Regions from separate parts of the Stenotrophomonas sp. 109824_Sma genome, predicted to be linked through region 2. Evidence: riboswitches for the same ligand, from Rfam matches in the RefSeq annotation. Region 2 holds a riboswitch; the other holds the start of a gene.
What was found. Region 2 has a riboswitch for cobalamin ahead of ACZK1G_RS01045 (epoxyqueuosine reductase QueH). Riboswitches for the same ligand answer to the same signal wherever they lie in the genome.
Positions count from the first base shown of each region.

Region 1: linked by a shared signal. The riboswitch ahead of btuB (TonB-dependent vitamin B12 receptor) and the one ahead of ACZK1G_RS01045 (epoxyqueuosine reductase QueH) in region 2 are both predicted to bind cobalamin.

Region 1 is NZ_CM151078.1:566,575-582,314, forward strand. It holds gene fabB (beta-ketoacyl-ACP synthase I) at 1-140, opposite strand, end outside; gene fabA (3-hydroxyacyl-[acyl-carrier-protein] dehydratase FabA) at 140-655, opposite strand; gene dinB (DNA polymerase IV) at 846-1,940, shown strand; gene ACZK1G_RS02655 (hypothetical protein) at 2,005-2,559, opposite strand; gene ACZK1G_RS02660 (MBL fold metallo-hydrolase) at 2,711-3,622, opposite strand; gene ACZK1G_RS02665 (NAD(P)-dependent oxidoreductase) at 3,714-4,352, opposite strand; gene ACZK1G_RS02670 (LysR family transcriptional regulator) at 4,461-5,390, shown strand; gene ACZK1G_RS02675 (class I SAM-dependent methyltransferase) at 5,387-6,178, shown strand; gene gph (phosphoglycolate phosphatase) at 6,255-6,923, shown strand; gene btuB (TonB-dependent vitamin B12 receptor) at 7,010-8,851, opposite strand; cobalamin riboswitch at 8,967-9,189, opposite strand; gene ACZK1G_RS02690 (histidine phosphatase family protein) at 9,332-9,910, shown strand; gene ACZK1G_RS02695 (TfoX/Sxy family protein) at 9,961-10,323, opposite strand; gene ACZK1G_RS02700 (GAF domain-containing protein) at 10,320-10,802, opposite strand; gene bioD (dethiobiotin synthase) at 10,871-11,554, shown strand; gene ACZK1G_RS02710 (aminotransferase-like domain-containing protein) at 11,630-13,078, opposite strand; gene msrA (peptide-methionine (S)-S-oxide reductase MsrA) at 13,289-14,026, opposite strand; gene ACZK1G_RS02720 (cytochrome c biogenesis protein DipZ) at 14,041-15,740, opposite strand, start outside.
Region 2 is NZ_CM151078.1:244,113-259,852, reverse strand. It holds gene ACZK1G_RS01075 (CoA-acylating methylmalonate-semialdehyde dehydrogenase) at 1-1,376, opposite strand, end outside; gene ACZK1G_RS01070 (helix-turn-helix domain-containing protein) at 1,492-2,859, shown strand; gene ACZK1G_RS01065 (DUF1028 domain-containing protein) at 3,272-4,225, shown strand; gene ACZK1G_RS01060 (patatin-like phospholipase family protein) at 4,323-6,215, opposite strand; gene ACZK1G_RS01055 (bifunctional nicotinamide-nucleotide adenylyltransferase/Nudix hydroxylase) at 6,410-7,459, shown strand; gene ACZK1G_RS01050 (nicotinate phosphoribosyltransferase) at 7,523-8,932, shown strand; cobalamin riboswitch at 9,082-9,296, shown strand; gene ACZK1G_RS01045 (epoxyqueuosine reductase QueH) at 9,458-10,144, shown strand; gene pncA (bifunctional nicotinamidase/pyrazinamidase) at 10,200-10,826, shown strand; gene purU (formyltetrahydrofolate deformylase) at 11,113-11,964, opposite strand; gene ACZK1G_RS01030 (LysR family transcriptional regulator) at 12,079-12,990, shown strand; gene ACZK1G_RS01025 (hypothetical protein) at 13,017-13,772, opposite strand; gene ACZK1G_RS01020 (hypothetical protein) at 13,873-14,373, opposite strand; gene ACZK1G_RS01015 (NADH:flavin oxidoreductase/NADH oxidase) at 14,567-15,667, opposite strand.

The sequences.
Region 1 (15,740 bases), 320 kb from region 2:
TGGCTGCGCAGCCCGGCATCGGCATGGTCGGCCAGCAGGGTGATGCCCGAGCGCCCTTCACGCAGCGCGGTCGAAACGGTATCCAGATCATTGCCGAGGCAGGACGTGATGCCCATGCCGGTGATGACAACGCGACGCATCAGAAGCTCCCGGTTTCAGTGAACAGGCCGACGCGCAGGTCGCGCGCGCTGTAGATTTCGCGGTCATCCACGTACATGCGGGCGTCCGACTGGGCCATCACCAGCTTGCGGTTGATGACCCGGCTGATGTCGATCTCGTAGCGCACGAGCTTGGCGTCCGGCAGTACCTGGCCGGTGAACTTTACCTCGCCGCAGCCCAGTGCGCGGCCCTTGCCGGGGGCACCCAGCCAGGTCAGGAAGAAGCCGGTCAGCTGCCACATGGCGTCCAGGCCCAGGCAGCCGGGCATCACCGGGTCGCCGATGAAGTGGCAGCCGAAGAACCACAGATCCGGGCGGATATCCAGCTCGGCGCGTACCATGCCCTTGCCGTGCGGTCCGCCGTCCTCGTGGATGTCGGTGATGCGGTCGAACATCAGCATCGGATCGTTGGGCAAACGGCCGGCAGCGGTGCCGAACAGTTCACCGCGTGCGCTGGCCAGCAGCTGTTCGCGGTTGAACGCGTGGAGACGGGTCATGAAGCACAATCCTGGAAGCGGGGAAACGGGAAACAAGCGCTCGAGGATGCCCGTGGAAACTGCCCCGATCAAACATTTCAACCGTACGCAACCGTAGTGTTTTCAAGGGAATACGCGCATCCTGTTGATGTGCAACGACCATACTTCGGCGTGTGGCCCGCCCGGCCCGCCCCCGCCCTTTCCGCCTGACATGACCCGACTGCGCAAGATCATCCACGTCGACATGGACGCGTTCTACGCGTCGGTGGAGCAGCGCGACGATCCGTCACTGCGGGGCAAGCCGGTGGTTGTGGCATGGCGTGGCGCGCGTTCGGTGGTGTGCGCGGCGTCCTACGAGGCGCGCGTGTTCGGCGTGCGCTCGGCGATGCCGGCCGTGCGTGCCGAGCGGCTGTGCCCGGATGCGATCTTCGTACCGCCGGACTTCGCACGTTACAAGGCGGTGTCACAGCAGGTGCGCGAGATCTTCCTGCGCCATACCGACCTGGTCGAGCCGTTGTCGCTGGACGAGGCCTACCTGGACGTGACCGAGCCGAAGAGCGGCATCGAACTGGCCACCGACATCGCCCGTACCATCCGCACCCAGATCCGCGAGGAAACCCGGCTGACTGCTTCAGCCGGGATCGCGCCGAACAAGTTCCTGGCCAAGATCGCCTCGGACTGGCGCAAGCCCGACGGCCAGTTCGTGATTCCACCGCAGCGGGTGGACGCCTTCCTGCTGCCACTGCCGGTGAACCGGGTACCCGGCGTCGGCAAGGTGATGGAAGGCAAGCTGGCCGCGCGCGGCATCGTCACCTGCGGCGACCTGCGGCAGTGGGCACTGATCGACCTGGAAGAGGCGTTCGGCAGTTTCGGCCGCAGCCTGTACAACCGCGCACGCGGCATCGACGAGCGCCCGGTGGAACCGGACCAGCAGGTGCAGTCGATCTCCTCGGAGGACACCTTCGCCGAGGACCTGCCGTTGGAAGACCTGGGCGAGGCGATCGTGCAGCTGGCGGAGAAGACCTGGAATGCCACGCGCAAGACCGAGCGCGTCGGCCACACCGTGGTGCTGAAGCTGAAGACCGCGCAGTTCCGCATCCTCACCCGCAGTTTCACCCCCGAGCGCCCGCCCGAGTCGATGGAAGAACTGCGCGACATCGCCTTGGCCCTGCGCGCCCGCGTCGACTTGCCGGCGGAGACCCGCTACCGGCTGGTGGGTGTCGGACTTGGTGGCTTCCGTGAAAAGGAGCCGGTGGTGCAGGGGGAGCTGTTCGAGCACGGATCGAGCGATTCTGCAGGCAATTGATCGTTCGCCAAACAGCGCTCCCACCCGCACGAACCTGTGGCGCTGACAGTAGTTTGGAGCGCCCCTAGGACTTCTTCAGTTCAATGGGGGCGGATAGAATGCGTCGCGCTTTCTGCTCCTCATCGACATGGGTTCTTTCGAAATCTGTGCTGGGCAGCTCCACAACAATCACACCGCGCTGTCCGTCGATCATGATTCCCTGATGCTTCGGGAAAAGTTCTGCCACCTTTCCCGACGTCACTATCTGCTTCAGTTGCGTCAGAGAGTGGGTTGCCCCGACCGTGAAGCGGTAGGTGATGGTGCCATGGACAGTGCTCACGGTTCGGGATGGCACTGGCTCGGTCCCGGTTAAACGGACCGTCACGATCATCGGATTCTCACTGAAGCTCTTGCCAGCGAAGCGATCAGGCATTCCTTCCAGAATACGCCCAAGCTCTTCCCCTGCCGCAATTCGAAGTCTGAGCCGCCTGTCGGCTTCTTGGGTGGACAATCCCTCATGCTGGGCAAAGGCCTGAACAACGGGGTCGGTGGAGGGCGTCACCTGTTGAGAGAACGCGGGGTGCGCGGCCAGTACAGTGATGGGCAGCAGGAGTTTGACCAACACACTCTTGATCTTCATCGTGAATTCTCCGTTCCATCGGTTTACTCACCTACGCAATCCATCGTACAGCGGTTGACGTTCAGGCTGGCTTTGGATGTTGAGGGTGCCGGCCAGCGGCCGGCACTACCGCAGGTGCAGGGCACAGCCCTGCAAAAGAAAACCCCCTACCTCAGGGCCACTGCATCTCGCCCTTGGCCACCTTCGCACTCAGCTCCAGCGATGCCACGCCGTCCAGCTTCGGGTAGCGCGCCTGCATCGCCTTCACCAGCGCCGCACTGTCCTTGGCCTTTGCCGTCTCGACATCGAACGCGCGGATGTAGTCCGCGGTGAAGCGCAACGCACTGGCATCCAGCGCCGCACCCGGCGCGTAATGCCCCGGCACCACCACCTTCGGCTTCAGCGCCTGCAGCCGCTGCAGGGTCTGCAGCCAGTCGGCATGTGACTTCGGCGTCTGCGTGTCGGCCATCCACACGTGCTCGCCCGCCACCACCGGAATGCCACCGACGATCGCGCGCAGTGACGGTACCCACAGCACCGTGCGGTCCGGCGTCGGCCCATCCAGGCCGATCAGCGGCAGGCGTTGGCCTTCCAGCTGCAGGGCGTCGCCGTCCAGTACCTGCGGCACCACGATGCGTGCCGGCACGTCGGCACCCATCTTCGGTCCCCAGTAGGCCAGCTTGCCGGCCTGGGTCTGCTGGATGTGGGCGACGGTCTGCGCGGTGGCGACGATGCGTGCCTGCGGGAACGCGTCCTGCAGCGTGGCCAGGCCGAAGTAGTAATCCGGATCGCCGTGGCTGATGTAGATCGTGGTCAGCTGCTTGCCGCTGGCGCGGATCAGCTCGACCAGCTTGCGCGCGTCGCTGGCACCAAACTGCGCATTGACCAGGATCGCGTCGTGGCGGCCTTCGATCAGCACCGAGGACACCGAGAACATCGCCTGCGGGCCGGGATGGAAAGTCTGCAGCTGCAGCTGGGATTTCGTCGCCGTGGCCGGCGCCGCGGTGGCCGGCGCGGCCAGCAGCGGCGCACTGGTGAAGGTGGCGGCCAGGGCGAGGGGAAGCAGCAGGGCAGCGGTACGCATCGGAATTCCTTGTGTAGAGCCGAGCCAATGCCCGGCTGCAGGTTCGCGTAGCGCCGGGCGTGGGCTCGGCGCTACAAGGGACGCACGTGGATCAATACGCCGCGGTGATGATCTGCTTCGGATACGCGTGCGCTTCCAGCTCGGCGACGAACGCCGCGCCGTAGTCGGCGTAGCTGATGCGGCTGTGGCCGCTGGCATCGGCCAGGAACGCCTTGGGCTGCACGCGGTACTGGCCGCGCTCTTCGCCCGGGCCGATCTCGGCGGCCGGCGAGAAGAAGGTCCAGTCCAGGTCATCCACCGCCTGCAGGCGGTTGAACGCCTCACGGTGGGCCAGTGCGTACGGCTTGTAGGCCTCCGGGAAGGTGGGGGTATCGACCAGCTGCACGCCGGGCGCGACTTCCAGGCTGCCGGCGCCACCGACCACGACCAGGCGCGGCACACCGGCCTTGCGTGCGGCGGCGGCCAGCTGTGCGGCGACCTCGCCGACGCGGCCGATGTCATCGCCCGGGCGCGGGCCGTAGGCGCTGGCCAGCACGTCGTGGCCGGCGATGGCGGCGACCAGCGCGTCCGGGTCATCCAGCGAGGCGATCACCGGATGGGCACCGGCCAGTTCAGCCGGAAGGTCCTGTGCGCTGCGCACGATGACGGTGAGTTCGTGGCCGCGGGCCAGCGCGTGGCGGGCGATCTGGCGGCCGATGTTGCCGGTGGAACCAACGAGGGCGATCTTCATGGCAGGACTCCGTGGGGCGGTTTGGGGTGGGAATGGGGCCACTCTAGGCCGCTGCAGTCGCTCGAAAAACAGCGTATAACGCGCTTGTTTGTTGCATGGATCGAGCATATGGACCGATTGACCGCCATGACCGTGTTCGTCGAGGTCGCCGAGCGCGGCAGCCTCACCGCCGCCGCCGAGGTGCTGGACATGTCGCGGGCGATGGTCAGCCGTTACCTGGCCGAGGTCGAGGGCTGGCTGGGTGCACGGCTGCTGCACCGGACCACGCGCCGGGTCAGCCTGACCGGTCCGGGCGAAGCGGCATTGGCGCGCTTCCGGCAGATGCTGGCAATCGGCGAAGAACTGCAGGGCGAGCTGGCCAGCGATGATCCCGAGCCACACGGCACGCTGCGCGTGACTGCCAGCGTCTCGTTCGGGCAGAGCCACCTGGCGCGGGCGGTGGCCGGCTTTGTTGCGCGTCATCCGGCGGCACGCATCGAACTGCTGCTGGTCGACCGCACGGTGAACCTGGTGGAGGAGCGGGTGGACCTGGCGGTGCGTATCGCGCGCCAGATTGACCCCAGCCTGATCGCACGGCGGCTGGCCACCTGCCGCTCGGTGCTGTGCGCGACGCCGTCCTACCTGCAGGCACGCGGCACGCCGACCGCTCCCGAGCACCTGGCCGCGCACAACTGCCTGACCCATCACTACGTCGGCAAGAGCCTGTGGCAGCTGCACCGCGACGGTCGTTCGCTGTCGGTGGCGGTAGGCGGCAACATCAGTGCCAACGAGGCCTCGCTGCTGCTGGAGGCGGTGCGCGCCGGTGCCGGCATCGCCATGCTGCCGACCTACCAGGTGGCGCCGCTGCTACGCAGTGGCGAGCTGATCGAACTGCTGCCCGGATTCAGTCTGGACGAACTCGGCATTCATGCCGTGTACGCATCACGGCGCCAGCAGCCCGCTATCATGCGCCGATTCCTGGACTACCTGGCCGAGTGTTTCGCCAGCCCGGCCTTCCAGGATCTGGATTGGCGCCCACCGGGCAAGGAGAACACATGAACCATGGACAGGCCTTGATCGACCACAACCGTGCTGCCTGGGACCGCCAGGCCAGCGAAGTGCGCGAATGGTCGCGCCCGGTGGAAAGTTCAACCATTGCCGCCGCGCGCGAAGGCCGCTGGCAGGTGCATCTGACCCCACGTGCGCTGCCACTGGATTGGCTGGGCGACGTGCGCGGCCGCCGCATCCTGTGCCTGGCCTCGGGCGGTGGCCAGCAGGCACCAGTGCTTGCGGCGGCCGGCGCCGACGTCACCGTGTTCGACCTGTCCGACGGGCAGCTGGAGCAGGACCGCCAGGTCGCTGCGCGCGATGGCCTGCAGCTGCGCACGGTGCAGGGCGACATGCGCGATCTGCACGTATTCGCCAACGACAGTTTCGATGTGGTGTTCCACCCGATCTCGAACCTGTATGTGCCTGATGTGCGCCCGGTGTGGACCGAATGCCGCCGTGTGCTGGCACGCGACGGGATGCTGATGGCGAGCTTCTACAACCCGGTGCTGTTCGTCGGTGCGCGTGATCCGCAGCTGGATGCACAGGGTCTGATCCGGCCGCAGTACGCCATTCCCTATTCGGACCTGGAAGACCTCGCGCCGGCCGAGCGCGAGGCAAAGCTGGCCCGCGGCGATGCGCTGACCTTCGGCCACAGCCTGACCGAACTGATCGGTGGGCAGCTGGATGCCGGCTTCGTCATCGACCGCTTCATGGAAGACTGGCAGCCGCAGCCGCGCTTCCTGATCGACCGCTATCTGCCCACCTTCCTCGCCACCCGCGCACGCAGGATCGGCTGAGGCGCAGCGGCAGGAGGATCTGCGGAAAAAGCGGCGGCGTACAATGGACGGCCCCACGTTCCCTAGGTGCCGTCCCTTGTCGTATCCCTATCCGCTGGTCGTGTTCGACCTCGATGGCACGCTGGTCGACAGCGCGGCTGATATCGCTGAAGCGCTGAACCGCACGCTGGAGGACATCGGTGTAGCACGCGTGCCGGAAGCCACGGTGCTGGGCTGGATCGGCGATGGCGTGCGCCGCCTGGTCGAGCAGGCCGTGCATGCCGCCGATCGCGAGGTCGACCTGGCCGAAGTGATGCCGGTGTTCATGGTGCACTACCGTGAGTGCCTGCTGCGCAGCCCGCGCTTGTTCGATGGCGTGGCCGATGCGCTGACGCAGCTGCGTGCACGCCATGTGCCGCTGGCGATCTGCACCAACAAGCCCGAAGCGCTGGTGCCGCCGCTGCTGCAGCACCTGGGCATCGGTGATGCGTTCGCGCTGGTGCTGGGTGGTGATTCGCTGCCGCAGCGCAAGCCCAGCGGTGAGCCGCTGCGGCATATCGCTGCGCACTTCGGGCTGCCGGCCGATGCCTGCCTGATGGTGGGTGATTCGCTGACCGACTACCGCGCCGCCGAAGATGCAGGGATGCCGATCGCGCTGGTGCGTTACGGCTACCCGCGTGGCCTGGACCTGGCCACCGCAGAGGCGGTGGCAGTGATTGACGACCTGCGTGAGCTGCCGGGGTTGGCCGCGGGCGTTCGGGTGTAGAGCCGAACCCACGCTCGGCTCTACAGTAGATCGACGCCATGCGTCGATGGCATCCGGCGGCGCCGGGCGATGCCCGGCGCGCTCTTTCACTTCGGCTGGTAACGCACGCTCAGCTGGTACTCGCGGCCGGGCTGGTTGAACCACGCCACCGTCTCGTAGCGGCGATCGAATACGTTGGCGGCACGTGCCAGCAGCGACCACTCCGGCGTCAGCGCGTACTCGGCGCGCAGGTCCAGCGTGCCGTAGCCGCCGACCTTCACCGCGTTGGCGGCATCGTCATAGCGCTTGCCCGCACCCTGCACAGTCAGGCCGGCGCGGAAATCGCCGAAGCGGCGGTCGACGTCCAGGCGTGCGGTCTGCTGTGCACGGCGCGGCAGCCAGTTGTCGAACTGGGTGCTGCCATGGGTGCGGTTGCGCGGGTCGGTGTAGCTCAGCTGCGCGTTGATGTCGAAGCCGGCCAACAGCACGCCACCGGTCAGCTCGGCACCACGGATGCGCGCCTTCTCCACCTGCTGCATTTTCATCGTGGACGCATCGTAGGTGATCAGGTCATCGATGCGGGTCTCGTACACATCCAGGCCCCAATGCCAGCCCTGGCCCTGCTGCGAAACACCGAGGTTGGCGCTCTTGGACTTCTCCGGTTTCAACGTCGGCACGCCGCTCCACGGGTCGTACAGGTCGCTGAAGGTCGGCGCCTTGAACGCGGTGCCGTAGCTGGCGTTGAGGCGCAGGCCGTGGTCCAGCTGCATCGCCCAGCCGAGACTGCCGGTGGCGTGGTTGCCGAACTGCTGGTTGTCGTCGTTGCGTGCGCTGGCCTGCAGCTGGTGGCGGCCGAAGCGGCCCTGGTACTGCACGAACACACCGGTGTTGCGGCGGCTGTCGACGAGGTAGCCCGCGCTGCTGCCATCCAGGTTGTCTTCGCTCCAGTCCACGCCGGTGCTCAGCAGCTGGCCTTCGGCCAAGGTGAAGTCACCCTGCAGCGAGGCGCTGTCGCGGTGGGTCTGTGCGCTGCCGCGTGCGCCGAAGTCGCCGAAGTTGTCCGACTCGTTGTCGCTGCGGCCGACGTTGGCGGTGAACGCCAGGCGCTCGGACGGGGTGTAGCGCACCTTGCCGGCCAGCACCTGCTGGCGGGTCTCGGAGTAGTTGTAATAGCCGTCGTAGTGGTTCTTGCCGTCGGCGCGCAGCGCGCTGCCTTCCACGGTCCACTGGTCGTTGAAGGTGTAGCCGCCACGCAGGCTCTTGGACAGGTTGCGGTAGCCGTCGCGGTCGGGTTCATCGGCGAAGCAGCCGGCGAACAGCGTCGCCGAGCCACGGCAGGCATCGATGCCATCGGAATGCTGGTAGGCGATGTCGGCGCCGAACCAGCCGCGTTCGGTGCCACCACCGATGCCGCCGCTGGCTTCGCGCAGGCCGTTGCTGCCGCCACCGAGCTGGAAGTGCGGAGCAAAATCGCCCTGGTTGCGGCGGGTGAAGATCTGGATCACGCCACCGATGGCGTCGGCGCCGTACAGGCTGGACTGCGGGCCACGCACGATTTCCACGCGTTCGATCTGCGCCAGCGGCAGGTCCTGGTACATGGCCAGGCCGAGGTCGGCACTGTTGATGCGCACGCCATCGACCAGCACCACGGTGTGGCCCGAGTTGGTGCCGCGCAGGAACAGCGAGCTCTGCTTGCCGAGGCCGCCGGCATTGGTCAGGTTGATGCCGGCACGGCCGCGCAGCAGCTCCTGCAGCGAGGTGGCCTGGCTGGATTCGATCTGCGCGCGGTCGATCACCTGCGCCGGCGCGATGCTGTCCTGCAGGGCGATCGGGGTGCGGGTGGCGGTGACCAGGATCTGGTCGAGCGCGGTGGTGTCATCGGCGGCCTGGGCCAGCGCGGGCAGGGCGGCCAGCACGGCCAGGGACAGTATTCGGGACTGCAGCTTCATGGGGGACTCCAGGTGCCACGCACGCCCGCGTGGCGAAGGGGAGGAGCCGCGAAGGCGGGCATGCGCCGACGCCGCAGCGCAGGCTGCGGTCATCCAGCGCCATGCCCACCGCATCGCGACCTGAGGCTTCCTGGCCGGTCTCCGGGCTTGCCGCCGGGTGGCGCGAGGCCACCGTCCAGGCGCCTTCCCATGCCTGCGGCACAGTGGCGTTGTTGCCTGGAACTGACGTGCTTACCGTTGCGGGGGCAGCGCCGGCCTGGCGTGGCATCACGCGTCACCGGCTTCCCGTTTCAACCTGCCGGCCGTGGCCGCAGGTCACCTGGAAGTGCGCGCAGTCTACGGCATCACAGGCGGCCCGTAGCGTCGAGCCTGCTCGACTGCCTTTGCTGTGCCCTTAGAATGGTCCCTCGATCCCGTGGTGCCGTTGCCGATGTCCGCCCGTTTTCCGCTGTTCCCGCGTTGCCTGTACAGGACGCACGCATGATCCTCGACCTGGTCCGCCACGCCGGCAACGGTCGCGATGAGTTCCTCGATGGCCGCAGCGATCCACCGCAGCTGGCCCGCCTGCCGCAGGAACTGGTCGATGCCTACGCCGCGCAGCCGTGGGAGCGGGTGATCAGTTCGCCACGGCTCCGCTCGCTGCACACGGCGATGGCCCTGGCTACCCCGCGTGGGCTGGACGTGGAAGCGGACGAGGAATGGGAAGAGCTGGATTTCGGCGATTGGGACGGGCAGTCGCTGTTCGACCTGCCGGAGGACGCACTGGCGGCCTTCCATGCCGATCCGCATGCATTCCCGCCGCCGAACGGTGAAAGCTGGGGCCACTTCGAGCGGCGCATCGCGCGCGCGCTGGATCGCCTGCTCGATGATGATGATCCGGTGCCGACGCTGGTGGTCAGTCATGGCGGCCCGCTGCGCATGGTGCTGTCGCAGGTCTGTGGCCTGCCGATGTCGCTGTGCTGGGCATTGCGCATCGACCACGGCACCCGTCTGCGGGTGTGGCTGGAGCGCGGCGAGGTCGGGCTGGTGGGCGAGCTGCTGGAGCTGCAGCAGCCCTGACCCGACGGTAGTGCCGGCCGCTGGCCGGCATGCCCAGGAACGCGGGGGCCTCAATCCTCGTCGGTGTGCTCGGCCACGCTGTCTTCCGCGTCATCGTCGGCATCGAAACGCTGCTCATGCACCGGGCCCGAAGCGGGGCCGGCCGCCTTCAGAGGGTGCGCGGCGATGCGTGCTTCGTAATCCTGCACCAGAGCCTCACGCTGCGGCTCGCTCAGTTCCTGCCAGTGGCAGTCCAGCAGCGCGCCTTCCAGCGAGTACAACAGGTTCAGGCTGGGCTTGAAGCCCGCGCGCTTGACCTTGACGAAGGCGCCGACCGCGCCGATCGCAACCAGGTCCTCGCGGCTGCGCAGGCCGACCTGGCGCAGCCAGGCTGCACTCTTGGGGCCGATGTTGCGCAGCTTCGGCGCGCTCATCCAAGTGCCTCGACGAACACGCGGGCGATGGCTTCCAGGCCGGCCTGGTCGTCGGCGTCGAAGCGGCCGACCTTCGGGCTGTCGATGTCGAATACGCCGATCAGTTCATCGCCGCGCAGCAGCGGCACCACCAGTTCCGAACGCGAGGCCGAATCGCAAGCGATATGGCCGGGGAAGGCATCGACGTCGTCCACGCGCTGGGTCACGCGCTGGCTGGCGGCGGCACCGCACACGCCCTTGTCCAGCGGGATGCGCACGCAGGCCGGCAGGCCCTGGAACGGGCCGACCACCAGCTCCTTGCCGTCATACAGGTAGAAGCCCACCCAGTTCAGGTCGGGCAGGGCGTGGTAGACCAGTGCGGAGAGGTTGGCCGCGTTGGCGATGCGGTCGGACTCGGCGTAGACCAGGCCACGGGCCTGTTCCAGCAGCTGGGCGTATTGTTCCGGCTTGCTGCCGGTGAGCGAGGCATTGGCGAACATGCCCGCAGTCTAGCAAGCACGCCGGGCCGGCGATAATGCACGCTCTGTCGTCCCGTTGGAGCCCATCGATGCCATTGCCCGCTACGCTGCCGCCCGCCCTGTTCGTCACCGGCACCGATACCGAGATCGGCAAGACCGCGGCCAGCACCGCGCTGCTGCATGCGCTGCGCCGGCGTGGCCTGCGCGCGGTGGGCATGAAGCCGGTGGCCAGCGGCAGTGAGGATCTGGGACAGGGCCTTCGCAACGAGGACGCACTGGCGCTGCAGGCGGCCAGCTGGCCGGTGCCGGACTATGCCGATCTGAATCCGTACGCGTTGCGGCAGCCGCTGGCACCGGAACTGGCCGCTGCCGAGGACGGCGTGCAGGTGGAGCTGGCACCGATCGTGGCCGCGTTCGCGCGGCTGCGCGCGCAGGCCGATGTCGTGGTGGTGGAGGGCGTTGGCGGCTGGTTGGCGCCGGTCTCGGCCACGCTGGACCAGCTGGACCTGGTACGTGCACTGCGGCTGCCGGTGCTGCTGGTGGTGGGCATGCGGCTGGGCTGCGTCAACCACGCACGGCTGACTGCGCAGTCGCTGCAGGCCAGTGGCGTGGAGTGCCTGGGCTGGATCGGCAACCACATCGACCCGGCGATGCAGCGCCAGGACGAGAACATCGCCACGTTGCAGCAGCGCCTGCCGATGCCGTGCTGGGGACGGCTGCCGCATCTGCCGGGTGCGAAAGGCGAAGCGCTGTCGGCGCATCTGCTCGATTGATCCTGGGTAGTGCCGGCCGCTGGCCGGCAACTGCATCCACCCGGCGCTCCCAGGATTGCCGGCCAGCGGCCGGCACTACCGTGCTGCAGCCGCCAGCTCCCGCGCGATCGCACCCAGCCGCTCCACCGCGCCGATGAAGCGCGCATCCAGCGTCTGGCAGCACGACAGCCGCAGGCAGTGGCGGTAGCGCGCGCCACGTGAATACACCTGGCCGGGCATGAACACGATGTCCTCCTGCAATGCACGCTCGAACAGCTCGCGTGTATCCACGCCGGGCAGTTCCAGCCACAGCAGGAAGCCGCCCTGCGGTTCGGTGGCGCGGGTGCCTATCGGGAAGTGTTCGGCCACCAGCTGGCGCAGCCGTCCCACCTGTTCGCGATACAGCCGGCGCATGCGGTGCAGGTGGTGCTCGTAGCTGCCGGCTTCCAGATACGCCGCCACTGCATCGCCGAGCAGTTGAGGCTCGCCACCGGTGGACTGGAATTTCAGCAGCGCGATGCGCTCGGCGAAGCGGCCGCCATCCAGCCAGCCGATGCGGTAGTCCGGTGCCAGTGTCTTCGAGAAACCTCCGACCACCATCACCCAGCCGTCGCGATCGAAGGCTTTCAGCAACGGCGCCGGCGGTTCGCAGAACTGCAGCTCGGCGTACACCGCATCCTCGATCAGCGGCAGTTGCCGTGCGTTGACCAGCTCGGCCAGGCGCTGCTTGGCGGCGGTCGGCATGGTGCAGCCCAGCGGGTTGTGCACGGTCGGCATCACCACCAGTGCGGCCAGCGGCGTGTGTTCCAGCAGCGCATCCAGCGCATCCACATCCAGCCCGTGCTGCGGATGGGTGGGCAGCTCGATGGCCTGCAGGCCGAGGTTGGCCAGCAGGGGGTACAGGTTGAAGTAGGATGGCGCCTCGATGCCTACCGCATCACCGGGCTGGGTGACCGCGCGCAGCGCCAGCTGCAGGGCCTCCATCGCACCATGGGTCAGCAGCAGGCGTTCGCTGTGGGTATGCAGGCCCATGCGTGGCCCGCGCCGCACGATCTGCGCCAGCAGCCGTGGCGAGCCGTTGGGGCGCGCGTAGGTCTCCACCGTCTGCTGGCCGTGGCGCAGCACCTGCGCGGTATGCCGGGCCAGCTGCGCGCCCGGATAGAACTGGCGCCCGCGCGGACCGGCAAAGGCCAGGTCGATCACACCGGGGCGGCGCTGTGCTTCCAGCACGCGCGCCATCAGCACCTGCTGCAGTGGTGCGGTGGGTGCGGACGGGGTATCACGCAGCGAACGCTCCGGCACCGACAATCGCGGCGCCACCTCGAAGCCGGCCTTGGGCCGCGGAATGACCAGGCCGGCGTCCTCCAGCTGGCGATAGGCGGCAATCACCGTGTTCAGGCTGAGCCTGCGCTGCAGGGCCATCTGCCGCAGCGAAGGCAGGCGGCTGCCGACCGGAAGGCGTCCGCCGTGGATGGCCTCGGCCAGTTCGTCGGACAGCCGTTGGTAGCGGGGTGGGATCATCGCGCTCTGGTCATCTGTATCCATCGAATTTCCCGCCATCTGGTGCTGTACCCATGATGATGGCGAGCCTAGCATGTCGTTGTCGGCCGGGCCTGATCGGGGCACGGCCGATACTTCCCAAGCGCACGGCTGGATGGCCGTGCGTCTTTTTTCCAGGTAGTGCCGGCCGCTGGCCGGCAATCCCCAGATCCGGAACGGCGCGGTTGCCGGCCAACGGCCGGCACCACCCGGGCGTCAGCGCATCGGCACCAGCGCCGCGTCGCGCCGGTACAGTGCCGGGAACTGCTTGCCCAGTGCGGTCAGCTTCGGTGCGTCGTAGTAGCGGATGTAGGCCGCCTGCGGGTAATTGGTCATGTAGTTCTGGTGGTAGCTCTCGGCCGGGTAGAAGCGCTGGCCGCTGACCAGCTGGGTGACGATCGGCGCGCGGTAGCTGCCGGCCTGGCCGAGCTGGGCGATGTAGGCGCGGCTGGCAGCCTGCTGGCGTGCGTCGTCACTGAAGATCGCCGAGCGGTACTGGCTGCCGTGGTCCGGGCCCTGTCGATCGAGCTGGGTCGGGTCGTGCACCACCGAGAAGAACACCTGCATCAGCTGGCCATAGCTGACCTGGCGCGGGTCATAGTCGACCTTCACGGCTTCGGCATGACCGGTCTGGCCACTGCTGACGCGCTCATAGCGCGCGTTGGCCGCGCTGCCGCCGATGTAGCCGGATACCGCATTGCTCACGCCCTTGACGTGCTGGAACACGCCCTGCACGCCCCAGAAGCAACCGCCGGCGAACACCACGCTGGCATGGGTGGCGTCATCGCGGAACGCGGCGTCGCCGCTGGGCGCCGGTAGTGCCTTGGCCTGCGCGCTGGCCTCGACCGGTGCCGCGACCGCGCTGTGGTCGACCAGCAGCACGCCGGTGATCAATGCGGCAGCCACCAATCCGGCGACCCCGGCGGCGATGCCCTGTTCAAAGGAGAGTTTCATCATGTCCTCCCGGTTCAACCGAAGGTGAAGGCATAGGCCTGCACGCCCGCGTCGAGGAATTCGATCTCGAAGCGGTGCGGGCCGACCGTGCCGCGCTGGCGGACCAGCTGGTACAGGCGGTGCTCGTCGACCACGCCGCTGCCATCGGTGCCGACATCACTGCCGGCATCGGCGGCGGGCAGCGGCTTGCCGTCAAGCCAGACGCGGAAGCGCACTGGCTTGCCGTCCTCGCTCGGTGCCAGCACCAGGTGCAGGTCGCGTGCGTGGAACTGGAAGGCGATGCGGCCACCGGCCTGGTGCAGCTGTGCGGCCTCGTCGGTGACGGTCCAGCGCCCGGACAGTCCCCATTGGTTCAACGCCAGGGTGGCCGGCAGCGTGTAGTCGAACGCGGCGTCGCTGCGCTGCCCGCCGGGCGAGGCGAACTGCTCGGCGCGGGCGTGGCCCAGGTAGGTTTCCGGCGAACGCAGGTTGCCCATGTCGGCCTGCACGGCCACGCCCTTCAGGTCGGCGGCAGCGGGATCGGCCGGTGGCGGCAGATTCGTCTGCCCGGCTTCGGCCAGCAGGCGACGGATCATCTGTTCCGAGCGCGCATAGTTGCCCTCGCCGAACTGGTGGCCGCGGATGTTGCCCTGCGCGTCGACGAAGTATTGTGCCGGCCAGTAGCGGTTGTTGAAGGCGCGCCAGATCGTGTACTGGTTGTCGAGCGCCACCGGGTACTCGACCTTCAGCTGCTGCACCGCCTTCATCACGTTGCGTGGGTCGCGCTCGAAGGCGAACTCCGGCGTGTGCACGCCGACCACCACCAGGCCGTGGTCGCGGTAGCGTCGCTCCCATTCGTGCACGAACGGCATCGCGCGCAGGCAGTTGATGCAGGAATAAGTCCAGAAATCGACCAGCACCACCTTGCCGCGCAGCTGCTGTGCACTCAGCGGCGGGCTGTTGAGCCAGCCAGTGGCGCCGTCCAGCGCGGGCAGGGTGCCCTCCACCGGCAGCGGTCCATCGGCACCGGCATTGGCGCCAGCCATCATCATCATCGGCGGTGCCGCCGGCTGCGCGCCGGGTACCGCATCCAGCAGGCTTTGCTCGATTCGCGCGGTGCTGACCGTGGACAAGCGGGTCAGCAGGCCGGTATCCCAGCCGAGGCCGATCGCCACCACGGCCAGCAGCGCGGCCACACCCAGTACCTTGCGCAGGACATCGCCGAGGCCGAGCCGCGCCTGCATCGCGCGGAACACGCGGCCGCCGATCCATACCGCCAGCGCCAGTGCGGTGATCGCACCCAGCGCATAGGCCAGCAGCAGCGCAGTGGTGCCGACGCTGGCGCCATGCAGGGCGGCGCCGGTCAGCACCAGGCCAAGGATCGGCCCGGCGCACGGTGCCCACAGCAGACCCGTGGCGATGCCGATCAGCAGCGAGGTCCACGCGCCGCCGTGCCCCGCGGCATCCGCCGCATCGGCGCGTGCGCTCAGGCGGGCACCCACGCGCTGGAACGGTGCCAGCAGGTGGTCGGCCAGCCGTGGCCAGAGCAGGGCGATCGCGAACAGCGCCATCAGCAGCAGGGCGATCCAGCGTCCCACCTGGTTGGCCTGCGCCACCCATTGGCTGCCCACCGCGGCCAGGCTGGCGACCACGGTGAAGGTGAGCGCCATGCCCAGCAGCAGCGGCAGCGTGCTGCGCAGGAACGGACGGTCGGCACGCGCGAACACGAACGGCA
Region 2 (15,740 bases):
TTGGACGCGCGCGAACCGGTGAACGAGAACAGCGGCACCGGCACCGGGATCGGCACGTTGATGCCGACCTGGCCGACGTCGATGTCTTCCTGGAACTTGCGCGCGGCAGCGCCGGACTGGGTGAACAGCGCGGTGCCATTGCCGTTCGGGTTGCTGTTGACCATCGCGATGGCCTCTTCCAGCGTTTCCGCTTCGAGGATGACCAGCACCGGCCCGAAGATTTCTTCCTGGTAGATGCGCATGTCGGTGGTGACACCGGCAAAGATGGTCGGGCCGACGAAGTTGCCCTTCTCGAAACCATCGACCTGCGGCTTGCGGCCATCGAGCACCAGCTTGGCGCCCTGCTCCACGCCCGAGGCGATCAGGCCTTCCACGCGCTCGCGGGCGCTGCAGGAAATGACCGGGCCGACATCGGTGCCGGCCACGGTGCCGCCGCTGACCTTCAGGGTCTTGGCCTTGGTGACCAGGTCCTGCACCCAGTTGCGTGCTTCACCGACCAGCACCAGGGTGGAGGCGGCCATGCAACGCTGGCCCGCGGCACCGAAAGCAGCGCCGACCATCGCGTTGAGGGTCTGTTCCTTGTTGGCGTCCGGCAGCACCACGGCGTGGTTCTTGGCGCCCATCATGCACTGCACGCGCTTGCCGGCCAGCGAGGCACGGTTGTAGACGTGGGTGCCGACGCGGGTGGAACCGACGAACGAAACGGCCTTGATGTCCGGGTGGTCGCAGATCGCGTTGACCACTTCCTCGCCACCGTGGACGACGTTCAGCACGCCCTTCGGAATGCCGGCTTCCAGGGCAAGCTCGACCAGGCGCATGGTGACCATCGGGTCCTGCTCGGACGGCTTGAGGATGAAGGTGTTGCCCGTTGCAATCGCCATCGGGAACATCCACAGCGGGATCATCGCCGGGAAGTTGAACGGGGTGATGCCGGCGCACACGCCCAGCGGCTGCATGATCGTGTAGGTGTCCACGCCATTGGCCACGTTGTTGGCCAGCTCGCCCAGCTGCAGGTTGCCGATGGCGGCGGCATGCTCGACCACTTCCAGGCCACGGAACACATCGCCTTCGGCGTCGGGCAGGGTCTTGCCCTGTTCGGCGGTGAGGATGTGGGCCAGCTCGCTCATGTTTTCGCGGATCAGCTGCTGGTACTTCAGGAAGATGCGCGCACGGGTGCCGATCGGGGTCTTGCGCCAGGTCTTGAAGGCTTCCTTGGCGGCGGCGACGGCGGCATCCACTTCGCCGGTGGTGGCGAACGGCACCTTGGCCAGCACGTCCTGGGTGGCCGGATTGATCACGTCCTGCCAGTGGGAGGTGGCCGATTCAACGAACTGGCCATCGATCAGCATGCGGATACGGGGCGCTGCAACAGTCATGACGACAATCCCACAGGGTGCGAAAGATGCTTGGCATTATTCACAGCACCCACCTCGATTTCCGGGCTGAATCCGCTTAATCTGGCCAACACGCCAGACGATTCATGTTAATTCTGTGAATTATTCAGCCCCCCAGCGACAACTTGGCCTGCGCCTGCTGCGGCTGCGCGAGCAGCGCGGCTACAGCCAGGCGGATCTGGCACGGGCGCTGGGGCTGTCGGCCAGCTACCTGAATCAGATCGAGCGCAACAAGCGCCCGCTCACGCCGGCGGTGCAGAAGAAGCTGGGCGAGGTGTTGGGCGATGTTTCTTCCCTGTTCGACGACGATGAGCCCGCCGCGCTGCAGGAAGCACTGGGTGAAACCCTGCGCGACCTGGGCCTGGCCGAGGTCAGCGCCACCGAACTGCGCGCGCTGGCCGGCAACCTGCCGCAGGTCAGCCGCGCCCTGCTGGACCTGCATCGCCGCCACCTGGCGCTGCGCGAGCATGCCGCCGCACTGGAATTCCAGCTGGGCGAGCCCGGCGCCGGCAGCACCCTGCCGGCCGGCGACCAGGTACGCGAATTCTTCAACCGCATGCACAACCACATTCCCGAGCTGGACGAGCTGGCCGAGCAGCTGTTCGCCGAGTGGGGGCTGTCGCCCGGGCATGTGGCGCCGCGGCTGCGCCAGCTGCTGGCCGACCGCCATGGCGTGCTGGTGGAAGTGGCCGCCCTTCAGGCCGGGCGCGAGAAGCGGCAATACGATGCCGGTGCGCGGCGGCTGTGGCTGCCCGATTACCTGGAGCCCGGCCAGCAGGCGTTCCAGATGGCGGCCGAGCTGGCCCTTCACGGCTACCTGCCGCAGATCGATGCAGTGGTGGCGCGCGCCGGGTTCACCGATGAGGCACGCATCGCGCAGGCGCGGATCGGTCTCTCCAACTATTTCGCCGGCGCGTTGGTGATGCCGTACATGCGCTTCCTGCGGGCGGCCGAAACCAGCAGCTACGACATCGAACTGCTGGCGCATCAGTTCGGCGTCGGCTTCGAAGCGGTCTGCCATCGGCTGAGCACGCTGGCACGGCGCAGTGCGCCTGGCCTGCCGTTCTTCTTCATCCGCGTTGACCGCGCCGGCAATGTGTCCAAGCGCCATTCGGCCACCGATTTCCATTTCTCGCAGGTGGGCGGTTCGTGCCCGCTGTGGATCGTCTACGAGGCGTTCAACCAGCCCGGCCGCATCCTTACGCAGACGGCGCGCATGCCCGATGGGCGCCGCCATTTCTGGCTGGCGCGGCAGGTCAGCAGTGGCCCGGTGGGCCATGGCCAGCCGCGCAAGACCTTCGCGGTGGCACTGGGCTGCGATCTGCAGCATGCCGAGCGGCTGGTGTATTCACTGGGACTGGATGTGCAGAGCCCGGGCAACTCGGTATCGATCGGCCCGGGGTGCCGGGTGTGCCCGCGCGAGGACTGCATGCAGCGTGCGTTCGCGCAGTTGCCGGGGCGGTAGGGGTGGTTCGGCAGGGCTGCGCCCTGCACCTGCTTCAATCCAAGGCAACAGCAAAAGCAACAGCGGGCTTTCCGTGGGATGGCGGGGTGGATCCGGTTGCGGGGGACGCTGCAAGTACGTCCATGTAAGCTCGGTCGCCGCATCCATGCGGCTCACGCCCCCGCAACCGGACCCACCCCGCCTTCGACAGTTTCCCGCTGCTGTTGGTGGGTGCTGACCGTTGGTCGGCACGCTGCTGTTGGTGGGTGTCGACCTTGGTCGACACGGTAGATCCATGCCATGCGTGGATGTTCTTCGATGAAGGTTCGAAATATTCGATTTCGATGGGATTCCATCCACGCATGGCGTGGATCTACTAAACCTTTCGTGCGTAGGCTGCATCCCATTGCAATGCCTGCCCACGGAGTTGGCCATGTTCCTGCTGCGTTCCTGCCTGGTCCTGCTGCTCGCTGCCTGCGCTGCGCCGGCGTGGGCGACGTTCTCCATTGCCGCCTGCAACGAGGCCGGCGACTGCGGGGTGGCGGTGGCCACGCACAACCTGGCGGTCGGGGGCGTGGGTGTGCCGTGGGCACAGGCGAAGGTGGGCGCGGTCGCCAGCCAGTTCGAGACCAACCCGACCTATGGGTCGAAGGGTCTGGAGTTGATGGCCAAAGGCCGCACGCCTGCCCAGGTGCTGAAGCAGCTGCTCGATGAAGACGGCAACTTCGATGGCACCACGCTTGCCGAGCGCCAGGTGGGGCTGGTCAGCGCGCGCGGCGGCAATGCGCAGTACACCGGCGCTACCGCGCAGCAGGCGGATTGGGCAGGTGCGCAGGGCGAAGGCATGCTGAGCGTGCAGGGCAATGGCCTGGCTGGGCCGCAGGTGCTGGCCTCGATGCAGCGCGCCTTCGCCGCAACACACGGTGAATTGGCGGCGCGCCTGCTGGCGGCGCTGGAAGCTGGCCAAGACGCGGGAGGCCAGCGCAGCGGGCAGTGGTCGGCGGCGCTACTGGTGCGCACGCCAGGAGGCGACTGGCAGGACACCGACCTGCGCGTGGACGCCGACCCACGCGCGGTCGCGAGGCTGCGCGAGCTGTACGACATGCGCCTGTCCAACGAGGCGATCATCCAGGCCGAGCAGCGTTGGGAGAACGGCGATGTGGCAGGTGCGCGCACTGCGCTGGCGACCTCGTTGTCACTGGCCCATGGCTGGGACCGCACCTGGGCGCGCGCTGCGCGCCTGGCCATGCGGCAAGGTGATATCGCGCTGGCCCGCGAATACCTGGCCGGCCTGCGTGCGCTCAATCCGGGCTGGGTGAAGCAGGAGCTGGCATTGCCCTTGTATGCGCCATTGCAGGGTGATGCGGTGGTGGCGCCGTGGCGATGAGGCACCGCAGGGGGTCGGATCCGTTTTCCTGCGGAAAACGGATCTGACCCCCATTCGAGATGCATCCATGCATGGCGTGGATCTACCGAGGACCGGCTCAGTAGATCGGCGTCACCTTCATCTGCGGCAACGGGCGCGGTGCACCGTCGGTGAGGTCGGGGCCGAGGTCCTCCCAGGTGCGTCCCTGCTCGACCATCAAGCCCCACAGCTGCTGCGAGGCCAACCGCTTGTCTTCCGAACCCAGCTTGTATGACGGTGGCGTCGGTTCACCGCGGGCAACCATCGCGTATGCCGCGCGATAAGCCAGCACCTGCTGTGCCGGGTCATCGGTGCGCGCCACTTCCAGCGTGTAACGCTGGTAGGCCGAGGCCAGGTTGCGCCAGCGGATCCAGTAGTGGTTCTCGAACGAGAACGAACAGAAGCGCGCACCGGCCAGGCTGCCCTTGTCGGCGATGCGGGTCAGCACCTCCTGCGGCATGTCCAGGTTCATGCCGCCTTCGTCGCCCTGCAGGCTGACGTGCACGATACGGTCGCGGTAGCCCGGCGCACGCGCCTGCAGCAGGTCGCGCCAGTTCTGCATGGTCGCCACCACCGCGAACAGGAAGCGGCCCAGCTCCGCAGCGGCCAACGGCGTGGCGATCGACTGGTAGGTGCGCTGCCAGCCGTGGCGGTTTTCGGTGGGCAGGAACACGGCATGTTCCAGCGCCTGGCGGCCACTGCTGCCGTGGCTCACATCTTCGGCATGCTGCGGGTAGACCAGATTGATGGCGAACGTCGGCCAGCGCGGCAGGGCGGCGTCGAACAGGTGGATCGGGAAGTTGCTGCTGATGCCACCATCGGAGAACCAGCAGATGCGGAACGCGGTGATCACCGGGCCACAGGTCTGGCCGGCACTGGTCAGCCCTTCCATGCTGTCGGCCACGTTGTGCTCCTGGTCGGCCGCAGGCGCGGTCGGTTCACAGCGGCGTTCGCGGCGCGAGGGCTCATGCAGCGGCACCGCGCTGATCAGCAGCGGGAAGCTCAGGCTCATGCGCGTGGCCACCAGCACCGGCAGCTTCGGGCCCTGTGGCAGGTGGTAGTACTGCCGTCCTTCCACCTCCAGCGGCGGGCCGGCCTGCTTCACCAGCCACTGCACCACGCTGGCGGGGAACAGCTGCTCGAACTCCTCGCGCAGGAACCAGAACTGCGCGCCGCCCAGCGGCAGCGTGCGCGGCTCGTTGTGCGACACGCAGGTGGTGATCATCTGCAGGCTGATCGCATGCGGGCTGTCCGGCTCACCGGCGTAGCGCGGCGCGTCGTGCAGGTCGGCGAAGGTGAGCGGTGCATCCAGCGGCTTGCCGGACAGCTGCTGCAGGCATTCATGCAGCCACTCGGTCAATGCCGGCGTGCGTGCATCGCGGCCGAGGCCGCTGCACAGGCCCAGCAGGTTGCGCCGCGCCACCCGTGCCACACGCAGCGCGGCACCGGCCACACCCGCACCGTACGCACACAGCAGTGAGGGCAGCAGCGTGGCGGCCACGCCGCTCCAGCCACCGCCCCACCAGCCGAGGCCGAGCAGCAGCGCCAGCGACACCAGCACTTCCAGCGGCGCGATCTCGAATACCGCGACGGCCAGGCACAGCAGTTTGTGCGGCAGGCCGGCATTGCCGGTCAGCACCACCAGCAGCCGGTAGGCCGCGCGCGCGCCCCGTGCCGGCTGGAACAGGCTGTAGATGAAGCCGCGCCGCGACAGCTGCGCCGACACCGCCGACAACCCGCCGTAGCCGGCATCGCCGGGCAGATGTTCGCCCGCCTGCTGGCGGCGATCACCGCATGCCGCCGCGGCCGCCACGGCTGCGGCGATGGCGCCCGCCGAAGTGCCGCCGATGCTCTTGAAGCGATACTCGCGCGCCAGCGCCAATACCGCATTGGGGTACACGATGCCGCTGGTGATGCCGCCTTTCATGACCAGATCGCAGTACTTGTCCGCCACTGTCTTGCCCCCGAGCATGCCGTCCGCCGCGTGGGTGCCAGTATGGCGCAGAGGCTTCTCAGGGCCTGAGAACAGCAGCGCAGTCCCGGCAGGAATCTTCGGTGTTCAGCGGAAGGCATGCCTGCAGGCTTGACCCGCCCCGCCATCGGCGTAGCATCTGCAGCAAGCCAAGGGACAGACCCGCGGCTGCCACAACGACATGAGGGATTCTCATGGAATTCGACTATCTCGTCTTCATCGGGCGATTCGAGCCCTTCCACAACGGCCACGCCGCCGTTGCCCGCCTGGCCCTGAGCCGGGCCCGCAAGCTGATCTTCCTGGTCGGCTCTGCCGATATCCCCCGCAGCCTCCGCAATCCCTGGACCGTGGCCGAACGCGCCGTGATGATCCAGGCTGCCCTCGATGGCCACACCGACCGCCTGCTGATCCGGCCCCTGCGCGACCACCTGTACAACGAAGCGCAGTGGATTGCCAACGTACAACGCCAGGTGGCCGAAGCCCTGCGCAACGATGGCGCCGCTGCCGATGCCAAGGTGGGCCTGATCGGCATGGACAAGGATGCCTCCAGCTACTATCTGCGGGAATTCCCACAATGGCCGCTGGTGGACGTGCAGCACACCGCCACCCTGTCGGCCACCGAGCTGCGGCGCTACCTGTTCGAGGCCGGCGACGTCGACTTCCACGGTGCGCTGCTGATGCTGCGTGGCAATGTGCCGGCGCCGGTGTACGACATGCTCGAAGCGTTCCGCAAAAGCGCGCCTGCCTATGGCCAGCTGGTGGCCGAGTACCGCTTCATCGAACAGTACAAGGCCGCCTGGAAGGATGCGCCGTACGCGCCCACCTTCGTCACCACCGATGCGGTGGTCGTGCATTCGGGCCACGTGCTGCTGGTGCGGCGCCGTTCGGAACCCGGCAAGGGGCTGTGGGCGCTGCCCGGCGGCTTCGTCGGCCAGGAGCAGAGCCTGCTCGACAGCTGCCTGCGCGAACTGCGCGAGGAAACCCGGCTGAAGATTCCGCTACCGGTGTTGAAGGGGTCGTTGAAGGGCCAGCAGGTGTTCGACCACCCCGACCGCAGCCAGCGTGGTCGCACCATCACCCACGGCTTCCACTTCGAGTTTCCGGCCGGTGACCTGCCGCCGGTGCGCGGCGGCGACGATGCCGACAAGGCGCGCTGGATACCGGTGAGTGAAGCACTGGACATGGGCCCGCAGCTGTTCGAAGACCACCTGCACATCCTGGAGTATTTCCTCGGCCGCGGCTGACCGGCCCGGCTTCCCACTGGCGGATAGACCGCCGGTGTCACTCGACGCGAAGGAGCTTCCGTCATGCACTACCTCGATAATCTTCTCCTCAACACCGACAGCTACAAGGCCAGCCATTGGCTGCAGTACCCGCCGGGTACCGATGCCACGTTCTTCTACGTGGAATCACGTGGCGGCCTGCACGATCGCACGGTGTTCTTCGGCCTGCAGGCGATCCTCAAGGACGCCCTGGCACGGCCGGTCACCCACGCCGACATCGACGACGCTGCTGCGGTATTCGCCGCCCATGGCGAACCGTTCAACGAGGCCGGCTGGCGCGATATCGTCGACCGGCTTGGCGGCCACCTGCCGGTGCGCATCCGCGCCGTGCCGGAGGGCAGCGTGGTGCCCACCCACCAGGCACTGATGACCATTGAATCGACCGATCCGGCCGCGTTCTGGGTGCCCTCGTACCTGGAAACGCTGCTGCTGCGCGTGTGGTACCCGGTCACCGTGGCCACCATCAGCTGGCATGCACGGCAGACCATTGCCGCGTTCCTGCAGCAGACCAGCGACGACCCGCAGGGGCAGCTGCCGTTCAAACTGCACGACTTCGGCGCGCGCGGCGTCTCGAGCCTGGAATCGGCCGCGCTGGGCGGTGCCGCGCACCTGGTCAACTTCCTCGGCACCGATACCGTCTCGGCCCTGTGCCTGGCGCGCGCGCACTATCACGCGCCGATGGCCGGCCATTCGATTCCCGCCGCCGAGCACAGCACCATCACCAGCTGGGGCCGCGAGCGCGAGGTGGACGCCTACCGCAACATGCTGCGCCAGTTCGGCAAGCCCGGTGCGATCGTAGCGGTGGTGTCGGACAGCTACGACATCTACCGCGCGATCAGCGAGCACTGGGGCACCACCCTGCGCGATGAAGTGATTGCCTCGGGCGCGACCCTGGTCATCCGCCCCGATTCGGGTGACCCGGTGGAGGTGGTGGCCGAAAGCCTGCGCCGGCTGGATGAAGCCTTCGGCCACACCCTCAACAGCAAGGGCTACCGCGTGCTCAACCACGTGCGGGTGATCCAGGGCGATGGCATCAACCCGGACACGATCCGAGCGATCCTGCAGCGCATCACCGACGACGGCTACGCCGCCGACAACGTGGCCTTCGGCATGGGCGGTGCGCTGCTGCAGCGGCTGGACCGCGATACCCAGAAGTTCGCGCTGAAGTGTTCGGCCGCACGGGTGGACGGCGAGTGGATCGATGTCTACAAGGACCCGATCACCGACGCCGGCAAGACCAGCAAGCGCGGCCGCATGCGCCTGCTGCGGCGCCTGGATGACGGCAGCCTGCACACGGTGGCATTGCCTTCCAGCGGTGACGACACGCTGCCAACCGGCTTCGAGGACGCGATGGTGACCGTGTGGGAGAACGGCCGGTTGCTGCACGACCAGCGGCTGGATGAGATCCGCGCGCGGGCGGCGGCGGGGCATTGAAGGTGCATCCCGACCGGGGTCAGAGCCCGCTGCGTGGCAGCGGGATCCGACCCCTTCCTTCCGCTGGGGTCGGATCCCGTTGCAGCGCAACGGGCTCTGACCCCGATGCCCCTTGACCCTGGCCAGCAACGCGTCCACCGTGGGCACGCCGAAGGTATCCCTGCCGTAGTTGTCATCGCGGCAGGGATTTAAACGGGAATCCGGTGAAGGCGCTTCGCGCGCCCATTCCGGAGCTGCCCCGCAGCGGTGAATGGAAACGAATCCTGCCAACAGCACTGGGCTCACGCCTGGGAAGCGGCGGGTAGTAGGTGGGCTGCGGCCCGTGTCCATCAGCCCGAATACCGGCCCCGGCCGGGGGACACGACCGTCCCCTGACTCGACCTGGAATCTCCGCGGGGAGGTTGCCGGGGCCGCCGTCGTCCTGCGCGTGCAGGCGGTGTGGCCGCGCGCGTCCTGTTCACGGTATCCAGCCAGACCCGTTCACCCACGCGCTGATGCATGGGCCACCGCCGTTGCCGGCGGTCCATGCGGTACCTGACGATGACCGAGCTCCAACGCCCCACCCTGACCCTGCCCGCCGACGGCAAGCGCCTGCTGCTGCATTCGTGCTGCGCGCCCTGTTCCGGCGAAGTGATGGAGGCGATCACCGCCTCCGGGATCGACTACGCGATCTTCTTCTACAACCCCAACATCCATCCGGTGAAGGAATACGAGCTGCGCAAGCAGGAGAACATCCGCTTCGCCGAACAGCACGACATCCCGTTCATCGACTGCGACTACGACACCGACAACTGGTTCAGCCGTGCGCGCGGCATGGAGAACGAGCCCGAGCGCGGCATCCGCTGCACGATGTGCTTCGACATGCGCTTCGAACGCACCGCGCTGTACGCGCACGAGCACGGTTACGACACCATCAGTTCGTCGCTGGGCATCTCGCGCTGGAAGAACATGGCGCAGATCAACGACTGCGGCATTCGCGCCGCGTCGCGCTATGAAGGCCTGCAGTACTGGGACTACAACTGGCGCAAGGGCGGCGGTGCCAGCCGCATGATCGAGATCAGCAAGCGCGAGCAGTTCTACCAGCAGGAATACTGCGGCTGCGTGTACTCGCTGCGCGATGCCAACCGCCACCGCCGCGAGAACGGGCGCGAACGGATCAAGATCGGCCTGCTGTACTACGGGCAGGACGCTGAGGCGCCGCAGGGCGATTGACGTGCAGGCATGGGGCGGCCACGCTGGTCGCCCCTTCTGTTGTACCGGACCTGCCATGACCGCCCTGCCCGCCGATGTCGCCCTGCTGGTGATCGACCTGCAGCCGGACTTCATGCCCGGCGGTGCGCTGGCCTGCGACCAGGGCGATGCGCTGGTGGCACCGATTGCCGACCTGCTGGCACAGCGTCGCTACCGCACCGTGGTGGCGACCCAGGACTGGCACCCGGCCGACCATGCCTCGTTTGCCAGCCAGCACCCTGGCCAGCGCCCGTTTGAGACCATCCTGCTGCATGCACAGCCACAGACCTTGTGGCCCGACCACTGCGTGCAGGGCAGCGCCGGTGCCGCGCTGCACCCGGGCGTGGACTGGACGGTGGCCGACGTGATCCTGCGCAAGGGCACGCGCCAACAGGTGGATTCGTACAGCGCCTTCCGCGAGAACCACGGCCCCGATGGCGAGCGCCCGGCCACCGGCCTGGCCGGCTGGCTGCACGAGCGGCGCATCCGCGAAGTGCACGTGTGCGGCCTGGCCCGTGACTACTGCGTGCTGTGGAGCGCGCAGGACGCGGTGAAGTCCGGCTTCCGGGTGAAGTTCCTGTGGGACCTGACCCGGCCGGTGACCGAAGCCAACGACGCGATGGTGCGCGAAGCGCTGGGCAAGGCGGGGATCGCGATCGCCTGAGGCGTGACCGCCGGGCATGGCCCGGCGCTACCGCGCACGTCGCTTATGCCGCTTGCGCGCTCCTGCCCACGACAACACAATCGATTCATCCAGCCCCCAAACTACGCCCCCTACAGATCGCGGGACGGCCGAACCGGGGGCTTTTCATTGGATGAAATCAGGATTCGGTAGTGCCGGCCACTGGCCGGCAACCTCGGGATCTCTGCAGTTGCCGGCCAGCGGCCGGCACTACCGGATAGCACCCGTGGTAGCGCCGGGCCATGCCCGGCGGACGCGGGATGGGCGATTACCGGAACACCACCGTTCGGTGCCCGTTGAGCAGGATGCGGTGCTCCACATGGCGGCGAACCGCGCGTGCCAGCACCAGCGATTCGGTATCGCTGCCCAGCCGCACCAGCTCGCGCGGTGCCATCGCGTGGTCCACGCGGGCCACGTCCTGTTCGATGATCGGGCCTTCGTCCAGATCCTCGGTAACGTAATGCGCGGTGGCGCCGATGATCTTGACCCCGCGCGCGTGCGCCTGGTGGTACGGCTGCGCGCCCTTGAAGCTGGGCAGGAAGCTGTGGTGGATGTTGATCGCACGGCCGGCCAGCGCGCGGCACAGCGTGGGTGACAGGATCTGCATGTAACGCGCCAGTACCACCAGATCGATGCGCTCGCGCTCGACCAGGTCGATGATCTGTTGTTCCTGCACCGCACGCGTATCGGCGGTCACCGGCAGGTGGTGGAACGGTACCTGGTAGGACGCGGCCAATGGCGCGAAGTCGGCGTGGTTGGACGCCACTGCCGCGATGTCGACCTTCAGCTGCCCGCTGTGGGCACGGAACAGCAGATCGTTGAGGCAGTGCCCCTGCTTGCTGACCAACACCAGAAGGCGTGCGCGACGGCGGCCATCATGCAGCTGCCAGTCCATGCCGAAGCCTTCGGCAAGCGTGGCCATGGCGGCATGCACAGTCTCCAGCGGCAGGCCGGCGTCACGGTCGAAATGCACGCGCAGGAAGAAGCGACCGCTTTCCTCGTCGCCGAACTGCTGGGCGTCGAGGATGTTGCAGCCGCGGTCGAACAGCAGGCCGGACACGCGATAGACGATGCCGGTACGGTCGGGGCAGGACAGGGTGAGGATGGAATCGGGGCGCATCGCCCGAGTGTAGGGCAGCGCCCTGCCCGATGGATCGATGGTCACCGATGCAACCGACCTGCTTGGTTCAGTCCCAAGCGATACTTGGGACTCCCCGTGGCAAGCTGGTCGGTCATGAACCTGTTGCAACTGATCCGCAGCTTCACCCGCACCGCAGAGACCGGCAGCATTGCCGCCGCGGCCCGCATCCTTGGCATCAGCGCCACCGCAGTCGGCCAGAACATCAACCGGCTGGAAGCGCATCTGGGCGTACGGCTGCTGAACCGAAGTACGCGCCAGCTGGCCCTCAGCGAGGCCGGCGCGCTGTACCTGGCGCAGGTGCGCCACATCGAAGCCGACCTGGCGCGTGCGCAGGCGATGGTCACTGCCGGTGACATCGAGCCGGCCGGGCCGCTGCGCATCGCCAGCAGCAGCGCCTTCGGTCGCCACGTGCTTGCCCCCTTGCTGCCTTCACTGCAGAAACGCTATCCGCAACTGCAGCTGGAGCTGCGCCTGACCGACCGCGCCGTGCAGCATGGCCCGGAAGCGGTGGATGCCAGCATCCGCATCGGGGCGCAGCTGGAGGATGGCGTGGTCGCGCGGCAGCTGGCGCGCGTGCCGTTCGTGTTCTGTGCCTCGCCAACCTACCTGAAGGCCCATGGCACGCCGCAGGAACCCTCGGAACTGGGCAGCCATCGCGGGCTGCTGCACCGCTTCCCCACCGATGGCCGGCCGCTGCGCTGGGGCCTGCTGAAGGAGGGCCAGCGCGTGGACGCCGCGCTGCCGCCGAGCATGGTCTGCGATGACATCGATGCGCTGGCGTCGCTGGCGGCGGCCGGTGCCGGCATCACCCGGCTGGCCGCGTTCGTGGCCGAGCCGTACCTGCGCGATGGCCGCCTGACGCCGGTGTTCGGCGCCGACACGGCGTGGCGCCCGGAGCCGATGGAGGTCTATTTCTGCGTCAGCGACCGCCGCGACTTCACCGCCAAGATCCGCGCGCTGTTCGAGCATCTGCAGGCTGGCATCGCGCCGGCCTGGCGGGTGTGACGGGGAAGAGCGGAGGGCCTTCGCGGTCAGAAACTCTCCTTCAGGCTCATCAGGTGAGCACTGGCCTCTGCCCATCCTGTCAGGGTGCGCAGGCGCTGCCCATTCCTGAAAACATGGAATACCGGAGTTTCATGGACATCCAGTTCTTTCCAGCCCGCGGGCCCCGCTTGGAGCAACATGGGATGAGAGGGATTGCTTCTGTTCCACTCGCTGACACCCGGCTGCGGCCATGCAGGAGATCGACGCACGACAAAGCGCACGCTGGATCGAATCCATGTCCATTCTGGTTCGTTCATGATCACGTGCATCGCGCGTCGCGAGGGAGCGCATGCCGGACTGACATAGGCGACCACCTCCAATCCCTCCCTGTACGTCCACCCCCGCCATTCCAGCTTTCCACTCGCAAGAGGGTGGAGAACGCCCTGCTGGCCAGGCGCGTTCCGCTCTATCTCGGGAAGTTCATCTACACGCAATGACGCCATCTCACGCAGCGCATTGGCCTCAGCAAAATGTCGAACCTGCACCAGAACCGCGTGCATTTTCCGGTGCGTTGTCTCTGTGGCAATACCTCTCCGCCCCAGTTCTGCATGAATGCATCGGACCTTGCCAAGCCATTTCTCGTCTCCAACGTACATTGAGATGTAGAAGCTGGCGCGGAACGCGGCCTCAAGATCCAGATTGCTCAAACTGCCGCAACCATCCCCTGATGATCTGGAAGACTCCCATGACGAATAGCCATCCACCAGCTTCTCGACTCGGTCTGAAGCGCCAGCGGCCAACATCTCCCGGTCCATTTCACGCAGTTGAGCGTCTACTGGAGTTGCTGCCCACGTACTTGTGGGCAGCAGCAAACACCAAAGCAGCATGCGACCAATCATGCGATCAGCAACTCGACATGCAGATGCTGCTCATGGAGGTTGAACAGGTCGCACGCCCTGAACAGGCGTAGCCCGGATAATCTTCGAATACCGGGTTTGGATTGGCCGACTGCACGACCACATGATCCGCTTCCGACTCCTGCCGCAATCCCGGGATGTGCACAATTGCGCGCTGTGCCCCGAAGAGTGACAGGAGCCGATAGGCTTCACCTGCACTCAGTTCGGAGACGATGGGCTCGTAGCTGAAGCTGGCCAGTCCCCGATCTCCAAACACCAGCGAATCGACAAACTGCTTGCGCGCAAGGGGTGAAAGCAACATCAGTGGGGATTCGGGAGAGAGCTCGATCATGTGAAGATCAAGCCGCCCCCGCGAGTTCACAGGGGCGTGCATGAGCGAGACATTCTCCGCCCCGGTGACACTCGCCACGTCATCACCTGCGACGGCAGGCATTGATAGAGGCAGTGAGAAAGCCGAGAGCAGAACAACCAGCATCATGGGTTTCATTGCGTTTCTCCATTGGCTGCACAACCGTGTGTGCAGCTCAACGTTGCAATGTCCGCACCCAGCGCAATGAGGTGTCATTCACATAAAGTGGTATCCGCAATCATTCCTAGTTCGTTGCGACAGGCTATGCCGCAACTCGCCGCCGCGTAGATCCCCTGCATCCTGAAGCGTCACAATGCGCTCGCAGATTGCGTCAGCGCGCCTTGAACACGCCGCGCGCATCGCGTGGCTCACAGCGCAGGTACTGGGGCGCAGCGTCCACGCTGTCGCGCAATGCTGCGGCAGCGTGCCACGGCCAACGCGGGTCGTAGAGGATGCCGCGCGCCAGGGCCACGGCATCGGCGTGGCGGTGGCGCAGAATCGACTCGGCCTGTTCCGGTTCGGTGATCATGCCCACCGCGATCACCGGCATGCGCACCTTGGCCTTGATCGCCGCGGCGAACGGCACCTGGTAACCGGGGCCGACGGTGATCTTCTGGCGCTCGTCCAGGCCGCCGCTGGAGACATGCAGGAAATTGCAGCCGCGCGCGTCCAGCACCTGTGCCAGCGCCTCGCTCTGCACCAGGTCCCAGCCACCCTCGACCCAGTCGCTGGCGGAAATGCGCACGCCCACGGCGACCTTGTCGGACACCGCCGCACGCACCGCATCGAACACCTCCACCAGCAGGCGCAAGCGGTTCGGCAGCGAGCCACCGTAGCCGTCGGTGCGGCGGTTGCTCAGCGGCGACAGGAACTGGTGCAGCAGGTAACCGTGCGCGGCATGCAGCTCGATCAGCTCGAAGCCCAGGCGCTCGGCACGCACCGCACTGGCGGCGAAGGCGGCGATGACCTCGGCAATGCCGGCCTCGTCCAGTTCCTGCGGTGCCGGGTCTGCCGCATGGAACGGCAGCGGCGACGGCGCCACGGTGGCCCAGCCACGCGCATCGTCGGCCGGCAGCTGGCCACCGCCGTCCCACGGACGGTTCACCGAGGCCTTGCGGCCGGCATGGCCCAGCTGGATGCCCAGCGGCATCGGCGACCAGCGGCGGACGCTGGTCAGCACCTGCGCCAGCGCGGCCTCGGTACCGTCGTCCCACAGGCCCAGGTCGGCCCAGCTGATGCGGCCGCGCGGTTCGACCGCGGTGGCTTCCAGGATCAGCAGGCCGGCGCCGGACTGCGCCAGGTTGCCCAGGTGCATGGCGTGCCAGTCGCTGGCGCGGCCGTCTTCGGCGGAGTACTGGCACATCGGCGCGATCACGATGCGGTTGGACAGGGTCAGGGGGCCGAACGAGATCGGCGAAAACAGCTGGGTCACGGCGATGCGGGGGACAGGCGGATGGAGGGTGCGTATTGCACCGCTGCGCGGCTCCCGGATCAACCGCCTGGAT